3 regions of the Stutzerimonas sp. 21-1 genome follow, and region 2 is predicted to be linked to each of the others. Evidence: predicted binding sites of a transcription regulator. Region 2 holds the regulator's gene; each other region holds the start of a gene.
The links. Region 2 encodes FliA, which starts transcription of late flagellar genes. Its sites were predicted from a motif close to CTAAAGTTTNNNNNNNNNNNGCCGNTAA; they were not measured.
Positions count from the first base shown of each region.

Region 1: the regulator FliA is predicted to act here: its motif matches at 2,425-2,452, upstream of AC0ZJQ_RS08645 (methyl-accepting chemotaxis protein).
Region 3: the regulator FliA is predicted to act here: its motif matches at 2,815-2,842, upstream of AC0ZJQ_RS03840 (methyl-accepting chemotaxis protein).

Region 1 covers NZ_CM150500.1:1,753,896-1,759,016, reverse strand. Annotated here, with positions in the region: gene AC0ZJQ_RS08660 (response regulator) at 1-462, opposite strand, end outside; gene AC0ZJQ_RS08655 (HAMP domain-containing sensor histidine kinase) at 459-1,715, opposite strand; gene AC0ZJQ_RS08650 (cupredoxin domain-containing protein) at 1,726-2,163, opposite strand; gene AC0ZJQ_RS08645 (methyl-accepting chemotaxis protein) at 2,560-4,731, shown strand; gene AC0ZJQ_RS08640 (ABC transporter substrate-binding protein) at 4,872-5,121, shown strand, end outside.
Region 2 covers NZ_CM150500.1:2,692,307-2,697,427, reverse strand. Annotated here, with positions in the region: gene flhF (flagellar biosynthesis protein FlhF) at 1-1,132, shown strand, start outside; gene fleN (flagellar synthesis regulator FleN) at 1,223-2,047, shown strand; gene fliA (RNA polymerase sigma factor FliA) at 2,044-2,790, shown strand; gene AC0ZJQ_RS13040 (chemotaxis response regulator CheY) at 2,864-3,238, shown strand; gene AC0ZJQ_RS13035 (protein phosphatase CheZ) at 3,262-4,056, shown strand; gene AC0ZJQ_RS13030 (chemotaxis protein CheA) at 4,069-5,121, shown strand, end outside.
Region 3 covers NZ_CM150500.1:793,853-798,973, reverse strand. Annotated here, with positions in the region: gene rimA (S6 modification regulatory phosphodiesterase RimA) at 1-48, shown strand, start outside; gene AC0ZJQ_RS03845 (type 1 glutamine amidotransferase domain-containing protein) at 50-733, opposite strand; gene AC0ZJQ_RS03840 (methyl-accepting chemotaxis protein) at 856-2,745, opposite strand; gene AC0ZJQ_RS03835 (sodium-dependent transporter) at 2,911-4,371, opposite strand; gene maiA (maleylacetoacetate isomerase) at 4,450-5,100, opposite strand.

The DNA.
Region 1 (5,121 bases), 940 kb from region 2:
CATCTCGCGCGGGGTCATCTCGGCCAGACGGCCCTGCATCGGTGAGGTGCTGGGACGCTGGCGGGCCAGTGCGGTGGCCAGCGGCTGCTCGATAAAGGGCTGGCCGGCAAGCACCTTGCGCACCGCCTCGACCAGCACGTCCGGCGCGCAGCGTTTGGTCAGATAGCCGGACGCCCCGGCATCCAGCGCCTGGCGTACCAGCGCCAGTTCGTCATGCATGCTGAAAATCAGCACCGGCAGCAGCGGCAAACGCTGACGCAGGCGCCGGCAGGTCTCCAGCCCGCTGATGCCAGGCAGCCCGAGGTCCAGCACGACGAGGCTGGGAATTTCCTCCTGCACCCGTTGCAGCGCCAGTTCGCCGCTCTCGGCCTCAGTCACCACCACCTCGGGTAGCAGCGCGGTCAGCAGGCTGGCGTAGCCCTGGCGCACCACCGCGTGATCGTCCACCAGCAGGATTTTCATGCTGTCGCTCCTTTGCACGGCAGGTTGAGATAAAGCGTCCAGCCCTGTCCCGGGCAGTGCCGCAAACGCAGGTTGGCGCCGAGGCAGCGAGCGCGCTCGCGCATTGAACGCAGACCGACCCCGGCACGCTGCGGCGGCTCGCCGTGGCCATCGTCACGCAACAGCACACGCAGCCCATGCGCGCCGCCGCGCAGGCGCAGACGTACGCAACGGGCCTGCGCATGACGCGCGACATTGGTCAGCGCCTCCTGCAGCAGCCGGTACAGGTGCAGCTTGTCTTCGGTGGTGAACTCGGGAATCGCTCCACTCAGCTGCAGGCGGCATTCGATGCCCTGCGCGCCCTGCCATTGCTCAACCAACTGGCCAACGGCTTCTTCCAGCGGCAGGTGTTCGAGCATCACCGGATAGAGATCGCGCACCAGCGTGCGAAATCCGTTCTGCAGATCGAGGCTGTGCCGTTCCAGATGCGCCGCCGTTTCGCGCACCGCATCCGGTTGCTCGGCCTGGATGCGCAGCAGGCAGGCGCGGGCTCGAATGCCTGCAACGTACTGGCCGAGATCGTCGTGCATCACCTGCGCCAGACGGGTGCGTTCGCGCTCCTGCAGTTCCAGCAGCGTGCCGGTAAGCCGCGCGTTCGCCGCCTCGGCTTCCTCCAGTGCGCCAGCCATCTGGTTGAAATGTCCGGCCAGCCGGCGTGCCTCCGGCAGCCGCCGCGCGACCAGCCGTGTGGCCAGCTGCCCGCGGGAAATCTGCCGCAGGCCGCCGAGCAGGTCTTCCAGCACGCCGAGTGCGTGGCCGACCGCCCAGCGTATGGTCAGCAGGCTGAGCGCCAGCGCCAGGCCGAACAGCGCGAGCAGCTGCAACAGCGAATCCCAGACTTCTTCCACTTCGTCGTCGGGATTGACCGCCAGGCGAATCTGCTCGCCGTTCGCCCGCTCGATGACACGCGCCGGCATCACCTGCGGGTACAGCCAGCGGCTCAGCCAGGGCCGATCGAACGGCCCGGCAGGCTGTTCATTGCCGGCCGATACCCGCTCGATGCGGATATGTCGCAGGCTTTGCTCCAGGCCGGCCGCCAGTGCCTGCGGCTCATCGCGCAGGCTGAGTGCCAGGTAGTCGACGACCTGCTGCGCGGCATCGAGCTCGCGCTGCACGTCATGCGCGGCCTGGCGCAGCAGCACCGCCGTGCAGACCAGCGCCACCGCGACGAAGAACAGCGCCACCAGCAGGTAGGTACGCCTGAGCGCACTCATGGCCGCGCCCTCACTTGATCACGAAGCGCCCTTCCATGCCCTTGTTCTGCAGGCCCTTGCAGTAGAACGGATAGGTGCCGGGCTTGACCGGCAGAAAGAAGATCTCCGCCTCGCCGGCATCCTCGAACTCCAGCTCGACCAGCGTGACCGCCTTGATCTCCACGCCACCGGCCTCGACCTTGCGCAGGAAGATCGACTGGGCGAACTCCGGCGCCTGGAAGGCGCACTCCTTCTGCCCATCGGCAATCACCTTGAGCTGATAGGCGACGCCGGTTTCCAGCTGGTACTCCTTCTGCGAGACGGCGTAATCGCTTTCTTCGGAGCCGAACTTGAGGTCCGGCAGCGCCTGGGTGCGGCGGGTGAGATCGCCGGCGGCGTGGCTCTGGTCGAAGCCGAGCAGGCTGCCGATGAACAGCAGATTGAGCAGCATGGCTTTGCATGTGGGCATGGTGATGGCCTCTTTATTGTTTTGGATGCCCCATCCTAGGCGCCCGCGCGCCATCCACCCTCCTACCTTGGTACCGATCCGATACCGCCGCCCATCCCCGCCAGCGCCTGACGGAACGAAAAACACCGGAGTCCGCCGGTGCCCCGATCCGTTTTCGCCCGCCGCGCCACGCAGCACCGCGCCTGCGCCGGTGCCCGCCAGAAGCCACGCCAAAAGCCGCATCGCGCGTACCGCTACCAACGCAGCAGTACCAAGGTAGCGATCAATTTCTCGGCCGGCGCGCCGCAACATTCGGCATCCGGGATGCCGTTTTGCCATCGGCGATCTTCGGCCGCCCTTCGGCGTTCAGGCACGCCCCCGCAGGTTCTTTTGCATTGCTCAGGAGTAGGAACCGTCATGACACTCAGATCCATACAACAGCGAATCGCTCTCATCGGCGGGCTATGCCTGCTCGCAACGGCGGGCATACTCATCGGCTACAGCGTCTACCTCGCAAGCTCCACGCAGCAACTGGTGTCGAACCGCGTCAGCCAGCAAGCGCAGGATGAGGCGCTGCAAACCCTGCAACACCTCGGCGGCAAGTACGCCGGGGAAATCCGCGCGGAATTCACCAAGGCGCTGGAAGCCGCCCGTGGCATGGCCACGACCTTCGCCGTCGCGAAGATGGGCGCGGCCGACAATGGCGGCCTCGAGATCGGCCGCGACCAGGTCAATGCCGTCCTGCTGAACGTGCTCAAGAGTTACCCGGACTTCAACGGCACCTACTCGTGCTGGGAGCCGGACGCCATCGACGGCCAGGACGCGCTGTTCGCCGGTACGCAGAACGGCAACAACGAGCAGACCGGGCGCTTCACGCCCTACTGGACGCGCGGCGCAGACGGCAAGATCGCCGTCCAGCCGCTGGTCGAATACGACACCATGGACAAGCACCCGAACGGCGTGCTGAAGGGCGGCTGGTACATCGGCCCGAAGGAAAACCGGCGCGAAAGCGTGCTCGGCCCGCTGCCCTACATCGTGCAGGGCAAGCAGGTGTGGCTGGCGACGCTGTCGGTGCCCATCGTGGTCAACGGGCGCTTCATGGGCGTAGCGGGCACCGACTACAACCTCGATTTCGTGCAGAAGATCAGCCAGGAAGTCTCCGGCAAGCTGTTCGACGGCCAGGGCGAGGTGGCGATCATCAGCGATCAGGGTCTGGTCGTCGCGGAAAGCCGCCATCCCAACCTGATCGGCGAACACTTCAAGCAGGTGCTTCCCGATGACTGGCAAGCCGCGCTCGGCTCCATCCAGAAAGGCGAAGAGCTGGCACGGCTGGACGACAGCGGCATGGTGATCGTCTTCGCGCCCATCGCGCTTGGCCGGACCGGCAAGCCGTGGTCGATGATGCTCAAGATCGACAAAGACATCGTGCTGGCAAAAGCCGCCGCCCTCGAAGCGGAAATGCAGACCCAGAGCAGCCGGAGCATGCTTCAGCAGATCGGCGTCGGGGTGTTCATCTCGCTGCTCGCGGTCATCGCGCTGTGGATCTCCTCGCGCTCGGTGGCGCTGCCGATCCGCAAGGCGGCGCAGCTCGCTGGTGCGATACAGCGCGGCGACTTCTCGCAACGCCTCGCACACCGCTCGGCGGACGAAGTGGGCCAGCTTTCCGCCAGCCTCGACCGCATGGCCGAGAGCCTGCAGCAACAGGTGCATGTCGCCGAGCGCATTTCGCAGGGCGATCTGACGGTGGACGTGCGCCTGGCCTCGGACGGCGACCAGCTCGGCCTGGCACTGCGCCGAATGGTCGACAACCTCAACGAGCTGGTCTCCCAGGTGCAGCTCAGCTCGGCGCTGATCAACGACAAGGCCGGCGAAGTGACGCGCCTGAGCCATGACCTGTCCGGGGGCGCGACGGAGTCGGCCTCGGCGGTCACCGAGATCAGCGCCACCATCAACCAGATGGCTTCGCAGATCCGCCAGACTTCCGAGTACGCCGGCGAGGCCAATTCGCTGTCGCGCGATTCCGAGCAATCCGCGCGTGGCGGCAACGAACTCATGGCGACGCTCAAGGGCGCGATGCAGGAAATCAACCAGTCCGGCCAGGACATCACCAACATCATCCGCGCCATCGAGGAGATCGCTACCCAGACCAACCTGCTGGCCCTCAACGCGGCCATCGAAGCGGCGCGTGCCGGCGAGCACGGACGCGGCTTCGCGGTGGTGGCCGATGAAGTTCGCCAGCTGGCCGCCCGCAGCGCCGAAGCGGCGCAGCGCTCCACCCGCCTGATTCAGGAATCCAACGCGCGGACCGTCAAGGGCATGGAGCTCACCGACGAAACCGCGCAGGCGCTGGAAGCGATCGTCCAGGGCGCCGCGCAGGTCTCGCAGCTGGTCGATGAGATCGCCTCCGCCTCCAGCCAGCAGGCATCCGGCATCGAGCAGGTCAGCCTGGCCATCGAGCAGATCGATCAGGTCGTGCACCACAACAGCAGCAACTCCGAGCAGTCGACCCAGGCCGCGCAGGAGCTGACGCAACAGGCCCAGCAGATGATCGTGCAGGTCGGTCGCTTTACCGTCAGACGCACCCGCTGAGCACCCGAGCGGCACCCTCGCGGGTGCCGCTTCGATCTGTCGCATTTCTACGACCTTGGTACACCACGACTGGTACTTTCTGCATATTCCCCCCTGGTGGAGCGCTTCCTATGCTGCCCGCAAGCCTCAGGAGTCGCCCCATGCATCCATTCGCGTTCCATGCCGCGGTCTGTCTGATCGCCCTCGCCTGCGCCGACGCGTTCGCCGCACCGGCCGCGCCCGAGCCGCTGGAGGTACGCATCGGCTATCTGGGCTATCGGCCCGATCCGGGGCCGCTGCTGTCCAACGTCATACCCGAGCCGGAAGACGCCGGCCTGCGCGGCGCCGAGCTGGCCATCGTCGACAGCAACAGCACGGGGCGCTTTCTCAAGCATCACTACCGTCTCGATT
Region 2 (5,121 bases):
GCAGGCCGCGCCGGAAGCGAACAAGCCCAACCCCGTGCTGGAAGCCGAGCTGCGCAAGACGCAGGCGCGCATCGCCTCGGCACATGCCGAACTGAGCGCGCCGAGCCGCGTGAAGGCGGGCCAGGACCGTCAACTGCTTGACGAGCAGCCGGCCGCCGCGCCGCAGCCCGCTGCCAGTGCGCCGGTCGATACGCGTGCCTTCGAGAGCATGTGCACCGAACTGCAAGGTCTGCGTGAGCTGATCGAAGTGCAGCTCGGCTCCATCGCCTGGGGCCAGGAGCAGAGCCGGCGGCCGCAGCAGGCCGGGCTCTGGCGCCGCCTGCAGCGTCTCGGCCTGCCGGCAGAGCTGTCGCGCAGCCTGCTGGAAAAGGTCGCCACCATCGCTGATCAACGTCAGGCCTGGCGCATGTTGCTGGCGCACTTGGCGCAGGCGATCAAGGTCACCAAGCACGAACCGCTGGAAGAGGGCGGGGTAATCGCCTTGGTGGGACCGGCCGGTGTCGGCAAGACCACCACGCTGGCCAAGCTGGCGGCCCGTTACGTATTGAAGTACGGCGCGCAGAACATCGCGCTGGCGAGCATGGATAACTACCGCATCGGCGCGCAGGAGCAGCTGAAGACGCTCGGTCGTATTCTCGATGTGCCGGTGGTGCAGATCGACCCGTCGCAGCCGCTGGGCAAGACGCTGGCGCCGCTGGCGCGCAAGCGCGTGATCCTGATAGACACGGCCGGTCTGCCGGCGAGCGATCCGACACTGCGCATGCAGCTGGAAGCGCTGTCCGATCGTGGCGTGAAATCGAAGAACTACCTGGTGCTGGCCGCCACCAGCCAGAGCCAGGTGCTCAAGGCGGCGTGGCACAACTATCGTCGCTGCGGCCTGGCCGGTTGCATCCTGACCAAGCTCGACGAGGCCGGCTCGCTCGGCGACGTGCTCGGACTAACGATCAGCCAGCACCTGCCGATAGCCTACCTCGCCGACGGGCCGCGTATTCCCGATGACCTGCACCTGCCGCGCAGTCATCAGCTGGTCAGTCGGGCGGTGAGCCTGCAATCTGGCGAGGAGCCGAGCGAGGAAACGATGGCCGATATGTTCGCCGGCCTGTACAACGAATCATCGCGGCGAGCGGGCTGAAGCGGCAGTGCGTTACTCGGATAAACCTGATGCATTCGAGCTGAATGCATCGCCGGCCTTGCAGGCCGAGCAACATATAGGCGTTTGAACATGGGTATGCATCCCGTACAGGTGATTGCGGTGACCGGCGGCAAGGGTGGCGTCGGCAAGACCAACGTGTCGGTCAATCTGGCACTGGCGCTGGCCGAACTCGGGCGGCGGGTGGTGTTGCTCGACGCCGACCTCGGGCTGGCCAATGTCGACGTGCTGCTGGGGCTGACCACCAAGCGCACGCTTGCCGACGTGATCGCCGGTGAATGCGACCTGCGCGACGTGCTCATCCAGGGGCCGGGCGGCATTCGCATCGTGCCGGCTGCATCCGGCACGCAGAGCATGGTGCAGCTGTCCTCGCTGCAGCACGCCGGCCTGATTCAGGCGTTCAGCGAGATCGAGGATCTCGACGTACTGATCATCGACACCGCCGCCGGTATCGGCGAGGCGGTGGTCAGCTTCGTGCGCGCCGCACATGAGGTATTGCTGGTGGTTACCGACGAGCCGACCTCGATCACCGATGCCTATGCGCTGATCAAGCTGCTCAACCGCGACTACGGCATCAACCGCTTTCGCGTGCTGGCCAACATGGCGCACGCCCCGCAGGAAGGGCGCAACCTGTTCGCCAAGCTGACCAAGGTCACCGAGCGCTTCCTCGACGTCGCGCTGCAGTACGTCGGTGCGATTCCCTACGACGAAGCCGTGCGCAAGGCCGTACAGAAGCAGCGTGCAGTCTACGAGGCCTATCCGCGGTCGAAATGCGCATTGGCTTTCAAGGCCATCGCGCAGAAGGTCGACACCTGGCCGCTGCCGGCCACGCCGCGCGGGCATCTTGAATTCTTCGTCGAGCGCCTGATCAGGCCGGCGAACGACACTCACGAATGACGGCTGCTGGATTCGCTATGTATTACAGCAAGGCTCAGGCGAAGGATGCCCAGCATCGTTTGATCGACCAGTATGCGCCGCTGGTCAAGCGCATTGCCTACCACCTGCTCGCACGCCTGCCGGCCAGCGTCCAGGTCGACGACCTGATCCAGGCCGGGATGATCGGCCTGCTGGAGGCAGCGAAGAAGTACGACGCCGGCAAGGGCGCCAGCTTCGAAACCTACGCCGGTATCCGCATCCGCGGCACCATGCTCGACGAGGTGCGCAAGGGTGACTGGGCGCCACGCTCGGTGCATCGCAACTCGCGCATGGTCAGCGAGGCGATTCGCGCCATCGAAGCGAAAACCGGACGTGACGCTAAAGATCACGAGGTTGCGGCCGAACTTAAGCTCAGCCTCGATGAGTACTACGGCATTCTCGGCGATACCCTGGGCAGCCGCCTGTTCAGCTTCGACGACCTGTTGCAGGACGGCGAACATGGCGAGTTGCACGACGATGCCGCCAGCACTCATTCCGAGCCGTTTCGCGATCTTGAGGACGAGCGTTTCCAGCAGGCGCTGGCTGATGCCATCACCAACCTGCCCGAACGCGAAAAGCTGGTGCTGTCGCTGTACTACGACGAAGAGTTGAATTTGAAGGAAATCGGTCAGGTGCTCGGGGTCAGCGAGTCGCGGGTCAGTCAGCTGCATAGCCAGTGCGCCGCCCGTCTGCGTGCCCGCCTCGGCGAATGGCGGGCGAGCTGACTGGTACCCTCACTGCGAGACGTGCTCGGTTGCCGAGATTTTGGGATTTACGGAGGTCGACTTGGACAAGAACATGAAAATCCTCATCGTCGATGACTTCTCGACGATGAGACGAATCATCAAGAACCTCCTGCGAGACCTGGGGTTCACCAATACCGCCGAGGCCGACGACGGCACCACTGCGTTGCCGATGCTCAAGAGCGGCAGCTTCGATTTCCTCGTCACCGACTGGAACATGCCGGGCATGAGCGGCATCGACCTGCTGCGCCACGTACGTGCGGACGAGCGCCTCAAGCACCTGCCGGTGCTGATGGTGACGGCCGAAGCCAAGCGCGATCAGATCATCGAAGCGGCTCAGGCCGGCGTTAACGGTTACGTCGTCAAGCCTTTCACTGCCCAGGTGCTCAAGGAGAAGATCGAAAAGATCTTCGAGCGCGTCAACGGCTGAAGCAGTAACGCCGCGAGGGCACTATGACGCAAGCAGACCAACGCCTGGCGGAGTTCGAAGCGACTCTGCAGGCCAATGCACCGCAGCTGATTGAAAGCCTGCAGCAGGGCCGCTTCGATGAGGCGGCGCAAATGTTCAACGAGCTCAACCAGGCCCGTAATCAGGGACTCTATCAAGAGGTTGGCAAGCTCACCCGCGAACTGCACAACGCGATCGTCAAGCTCGAGATGGACACCTGCGCCACAGGCGGGGATCCGTCGCCGATCACCGATGCGACCGACCGGCTTTCCTACGTGGTGGCGATGACCGAGAAGGCCGCCAACCGCACCATGGATCTGGTCGAGGAGTCGGCGCCGCTGGTGAACTACGTCAGCTACGAAGCCCAGAGCCTGACCGCCGACTGGCAGCGCTTCATGCGCCGCGAGATGAACGCCGAGCAGTTCCGCGAGTTGGTCCGGCGCATCGACCAGTACCTGCAGCGCTCGATGAACGATGGCAGTCAGCTGTCGCAGAACCTCAGCGAAATCATGCTGGCACAGGACTTCCAGGACCTGACCGGGCAGGTGATCAAGCGCGTCACGCGGCTCATCACCGAGCTGGAAAGCAATCTGGTCAACTTGGTGGCAATGGCCGGGCAGGTCGATCGCGTGGCCGGCATCCAGCACGACCGCGACGCGATGCGTGCCGAGCAGGAAAAGAAAAAACAAGAGAAAGAGCCTTCCAACGGTGAAGGTCCGCAGATGCATGCCGATATACGTGAGGACGTCGTATCTGGACAGGACGACGTGGACGATCTGCTTTCGAGCCTGGGCTTTTAGGGGAATTGCAATATGAGCTTCGACGCCGATGAAGAAATCCTCCAGGATTTCCTGGTAGAGGCCGGCGAGATTCTCGAACTGTTGTCAGAGCAGTTGGTGGAGCTGGAAAGCAGCCCCGACGACATGGCGTTGCTCAATGCAATTTTTCGCGGGTTCCATACGGTCAAGGGCGGGGCGGGCTTCCTGCAGCTGAACGAGCTGGTGGAATGCTGCCACATCGCCGAGAACGTCTTCGACATTCTGCGCAAGGGCGAGCGCCGGGTGGATTCCGAGCTGATGGACGTGGTGCTGCAGGCGCTGGACGCCGTGAATGCCATGTTCAGTCAGGTTCGCGAGCGCGTCGAGCCGACCCCGGCAACCCCTGAGCTGCTGGCGGCGCTGGCGCGCCTGGCCGAGCCGGCGTCGGCGGATGCTCCCAGCGTGGCGGCAGAAGTCGCGGCGCCGGTAGCGGCGGACGACGAGTTCGAGCAGATGCTGCAGGCCATCGACACGGCGGCTGCGGTCGAATCCGCAGCGGCGGCGAGCGATGAAATCACCGACGATGAATTCGAGTCGCTGCTCGACCAGCTGCACGGCAAGGGCCAGTTCAGTGCCGCACCTGCCGAAGCGGAGACGCCAGCAGAGCCGGTAGCGGCCGCGGGCGACGAGATCACCGACGAAGAATTCGAGGCGCTGCTCGACCAACTGCACGGCAAAGGGCAGTTCAACGAGCCTGCCGCCACGCCTGCGTCAGCACCCGCGGTAGCCGAGACCGGCGCCCCGGCGGCCGGCGACAATATCACCGACGACGAATTCGAAGCGCTGCTCGATCAGCTGCACGGCAAGGGCAAGTTCGAGCCCGAGAGCGTGGCGCCGGTCGCTGCAGTAGCGGCAGCGGCTCAGCCCGCAGCAGTGGCCAAGAGCGCGCCGCGCCAGCCCGCTGCCGCGCCGAGCAAGGCAGAGGCGGCGCCGCGCGCAGCGGCTCCGGCCGAGAAGCCGGCCAGCGACGCGGAAACCACCGTACGGGTCGATACCGCCCGGCTCGACGAGATCATGAATATGGTCGGCGAGCTGGTGCTGGTGCGT
Region 3 (5,121 bases), 1.9 Mb from region 2:
GCCTGCGCCAGCGCCGAAAGCCTGGCCTGGCCCGAGCTGCCGCGCTGAATCAGCCGGCGCGCAGCAGCTCCAGCAGCGCCGCCGCCGCGGCCTCCGAGGAGGCCGGGTTCTGCCCGGTCACCAGCTGGCCGTCGACCACCACGTAGGGCGCCCAATCCGGCCCCTTGCTGTAGTTGCCGCCGCGCGCCTTGAGCCGGTCTTCCAGCAGGAAGGGCACCACGTCGGTCAGCTCCACCGCCGCTTCCTCACCGTTGGTGAAGCCGGTGACGCCGCGTCCCTTGATCAGGAACTCGCCATCCGCGCCGCGCACCTCGGTCAGCACCGCCGGCGCATGGCAGACCGCCGCGACCGGTTTGCCGCTGCGTGCGAAGGTCTCGATCAGTTCGATAGCGTGGCGGTCACGCACCAGGTCCCAGAGCGGGCCATGGCCGCCGGGAAAGAACAGCGCATCGAAATCCGCCGCCGAGACCTGCGCCAGCGGCACGGTGCTGGCCAGCGCGCGCTGCGCCTCGGCATCCGCCTTGAAGCGCCGGGTGGCTTCGGTCTGCGCCTCCGCTTCGTCGCTCTTGGGATCCAGCGGCGGCTGCCCGCCTTTGGGCGAGGCCAGCGTGATGGCGGCGCCGGCGTCGCGCAGCACGAAGTACGGCGCGGCGAATTCCTCGAGCCAGAAGCCGGTGGGCTTGCCGGTGTCGCCCAGCCGGTCGTGGGATGTGAGCACGATGAGCACTTGCATGGAGCCTCCTGAAGAACGCGCGGGTTGAGCAGTTGTGACTGCCAATCGCCGCGCGATGCTCCGTTGCGCGCTCGCGCGCATGAAAAAGGGCGCCGCAGCGCCCTTTTTTCAATCCACCTGGTTCAGATGCGGAAGCTGCCGACCAGCTGCTTGAGGCGGGTGGCCTGCCGCTCCAGATCGCCACAGGCCTGCAGGGTCGACTGCAGGTTCTCCACGCCCTGCTGATTCAGCGTGTTGATCTCGGTGATGTCCATGTTCAGCGACTCGATCACCGCGGTCTGCTCCTCGGTGGCGGTGGCCACCGACTGGTTCATGCCGTCGATCTCGCCGATGCGCTGCGTCACCTCGCCGAGGCGCTCGCCGGCGCGGTCGGCAATCGACACGCTGGCTTCGCTCTGGCGTTGGCTTTCGGTCATGGTCTGCACCGAGGCGCCGGCGCCGACCTGCAGCTCTTCGATCATCTGCTGGATTTCCTGCGCCGAACTCTGCGTACGGTGCGCCAGGTTGCGCACCTCGTCGGCGACCACGGCGAATCCGCGCCCGGCATCGCCGGCACGCGCGGCCTCGATGGCGGCGTTCAGCGCCAGCAGGTTGGTCTGCTCGGAGATGCCCTTGATCACTTCAAGGATGTGGCCGATGTCGACAGTCTTGGCGTTGAGCGTCTCGATCTGCGCGCAGGAGGCGCTGATCTTGTCGGACAGCTGGCGCATCGCGGCGATGTTCTGCTCGACCACCTGACGCCCGTCATCGGCCTGCAGGCGCGCGTTGCTGGCGTGCTGCGAGGCGTCGGCGGCGTTGCGGGCGATCTCCTGTGCGGCGGCCCCCAGCTCGTTGATCGCCGCCGCCACGCTGTTGGTGCGGCTGGACTGCTCGTCGGAGTTGGACATCGAGGCGTTGGAAGCGTCGAGCACCCGCTGCGCCACTTCATGCACCGCCTGCGTCGCCGACGACACCTCGCGGATCGAGCCGTGGATGCGCTCGACGAAGCGGTTGAAGGCGCCGGCCAGCTCGCCGAACTCGTCATTGGATTGCACGTCGAGGCGGCGGGTCAGGTCGCCCTCGCCTTCGGCGATATTGCCCATCGCCCGCCCCATGTCGGTCAGCGGACGCATCAGCACGCGGATCAGCAGGCCCAGCAGCAGCAGGATGAAGGCCACCGCCGCGACGGTCGCGATCAGCGCGGTGGTGCGGAAACTGCTGAGGCTGGCGTAGGCCTTGTCGCGATCCAGCGAGATGCCGACGTACCACTGCACCGACGGCAGCCCCTTCACCGGACTGAAACCGAGCACGCGCGGCGAGCCATTGAGTTCGGCCTCGACGTAGCGGCTGTCGAGCGACGGCGTGTTCTGCGGGTAAACGTCGCGCAGCGTCTTCATCACCATCTGCTGGTTGGGGTGGACCAGCACCTTGCCGTCGCCGCTGACCAGGAACGCATAGCCCATGCCGTTGAAATCCAGCGCGTTGATGATCTCCACCAGCGCCTTGAGCTCCAGGTCGCCACCGACCACGCCAAGGGTCTGCGCGCCGCTCTTCGCCGGAGTGGCGATGGACAGGATCAGCTGCCCGCTGGCGGCATCGACATAGGGTTCGGTCAGCGTCGAGCCGCCGGCGGCCACGGCGTCCTTGTACCAGGGCCGGGTGCGCGGATCGAAGTCGGCCGGCATCTCATCGTAGGGACGCAGCAGGAAGCTGCCGTCCTGGCCACCGAGGTAGGTGAAGGCGAACGTCGAGGTCAGCGCACGCTGCTCGAACAGGCTGGCCACGCGCTCGCTGCTGTTGTCGGCGGCGACCGATTCGGCCGCGCCTTCCACCAGCAGAATGCGGCCGGAAAGCCAGTTCTGGATGTTGTTTGCCGTGACCTTGCCCATCTCGTCGAGGTAACTCTCGAGATTGGCGCGGATGGCGTTGCGCTGCAGGTAGTCGTTGTAAAGGGTGAACAGCGCGAAGGTCGCGATCACCACCAGCGATGCGGCCAGCAGGATCTTGTGGCTGAACTTGAGGCGACTGGGCATTTTGAGGGGCGTCCGATTGACTGACTGGGCGCATCCTGCGGAATGTGAAAATCCTTGATCTCAGTCAGCTTCTCGGCCGTCCGTCGGGAAACTTGAACGCAGCGGTGTAGCTCGTGACCGCCCGGTCCGCACGCCAGCACCGCGCCGGCGTGCGGACCGCTCGGCTCAGCGTCCGGCCAGCGCCGGCATCACCCGTGGGCGCAGGCCCTCGCCGAGCATGCTCAGCAGCGCGATGGCGCCGACGATCCAGTACCAGCGCGCCAGCGGGTCGAAGCCCAGCCAGCCGAGGGCATGCAGGAACACCATGAGGATCATCACCGGGCTGACGTAACGCACCATGAACAGCCACAGCGCATGTCCGGCCGGCGACAGGCCCAGCTCGTCGCGCATGATCTCCGAGCGCAGGCAGTAGCCGGCCAGCACCACCATGCAGATTCCGCCCAGCGGCATCATCCAGCGCGAGGTGATGTAGTCCAGCCCGTCGAACAGCGTCATGCCGAACAGCTTCCATTCCGCGCCGAGGTTGAACGACAGCATCGCCAGCAGGCTGATCACGATCAGCACCGCACCGGAGCTGGCGGCGGCGCGGGCGCGGCTGATGCCGTGCTTCTCGTTGAGGTAGGCGACCACCGCCTCGATCATCGAGATCGCCGAAGTCAGCGCCGCCACCGAGACCATGGCGAAGAACAGCACGCCGAACGCGGTGCCGAACGGCATCTGCTGGAATGCCAGCGGCAGGCTCATGAAGATCAGCCCGGGGCCGGCGCTCGGGTCCATGCCGTTGGCGAAGATCACCGGGAAGATCGCCAGCCCCGCCAGCAGCGCCACACTGGTGTCGGCGATGGCGACGATGACGGTGGTGCGGGCGATGGACTGGCCGTCGGGGATGTAGGAGCCGTAGGTGAGAATCGCCCCGGAGGCCAGGCTGAGGGTGAAGAACGCATGGCCCAGCGCCGCCAGCAGCGCCTCGCCGGTGATCTTCGAGGCATCGAAGCTGAACAGGAAGGCAAAGCCCTCGGCGAAGCTGCCGTTGGTGAACGAATAGCCCACCAGCACGATGAGCATCACCGCCAGCCCCGGCATCATCCAGCGGAACGCCCGTTCGACACCGGCCTGCACGCCCTTGCCGACGATCCACAGCGTCAGCAGCGCGACCAGCAGGCTCCAGCCGCCGAGCGCCCACGGATCGGCGTTGTGCGCCTCGAACACCTGGCCGAGCGCTTCCACGCTGGGCGCGGCGAGCGAGCCGTCGAGCATCTTCCAGGTGTAGGAAAACGCCCAGCCGGCCACCACCACGTAGAAGCACAGGATCAGGAAGCCAGCGAGCATCGCCATGCCGCCGACCAGCTTCCACGCCGGGTTGCCGTCGTTCTCGCGCACCACGCGGCCGATGGCGTCGATCGGGCTGCCGCGCCCGCGCCGGCCGAGGGCGATCTCGGTCATCATCACCGGAATGCCGATGGCGAGGATGCACGCCAGGTACATCAGCACGAAGGCACCGCCGCCGTATTCGCCGGTGATGTAGGGGAATTTCCAGATATTGCCCAGGCCCACGGCGGAGCCGGTTGCAGCGAGGATGAAACCCCAGCGCGAAAGCCAGAGGTTCTTCGGTTTTTCACGAGTCATGCGTCACCTGTTTGTTTTTATCTGTGACGGAATTCGGACCGCCGCACCGTGGCGCGACGGCATGCAAGGCACCACGGATCATTGAGTGTCGGGCTGCACCTCCGGAGCGGCGTTGCGGAAGGCTTCCAGCGCCTCGCAGCGCTCGGTGAGCTGGCGGATGCGCGGGAATGGCGCGAGATCGCAGGCAAAACGGCGCGCGTTGTACACCTGCGGCACCAGGCACGCCTCCAGGTAACCGGGGCGGTTGCCGAGCGAGAAGCGCTCGCCGAAGGCGTCCAGCCCCTGCTCCACCGCCGCGAGGCCGGTAGCGACCCAGTGGCGATACCAGGCGTCCTTCGCCGCATCGTCCACGCCCAGTTCGCCGCTGAGGTACTGCAGCACGCGCAGGTTGTTCAGCGGATGGATCTCGCAGGCGATGTGCAGTGCCAGCGCACGCACCTGCGCCCGTTCCAGCGGATCGCCGGGCAGGATCGCCGGCACCGGAAACACCTCCTCGAGGTATTCCAGAATCGCCAGCGACTGCGCGATGCGCGCGCCGCCGTTGACCTCGTCCACCAGCAGCGGCACCAGCTGCTGCGGATTGAGCGCGCGGTAGTCGGCGGCGCGCTGCTGTCCGCCGTCCTGCACCAGATGCACCGGCACCTGGCGATACGCCAGGCCCTTGAGGTTGAGCGCGATGCGCACGCGGTAGGCGGCGCTGGAGCGCCAGTAGGAATAGAGGGTCAGCATGAGGGCTCCGGTTCCGAGGTG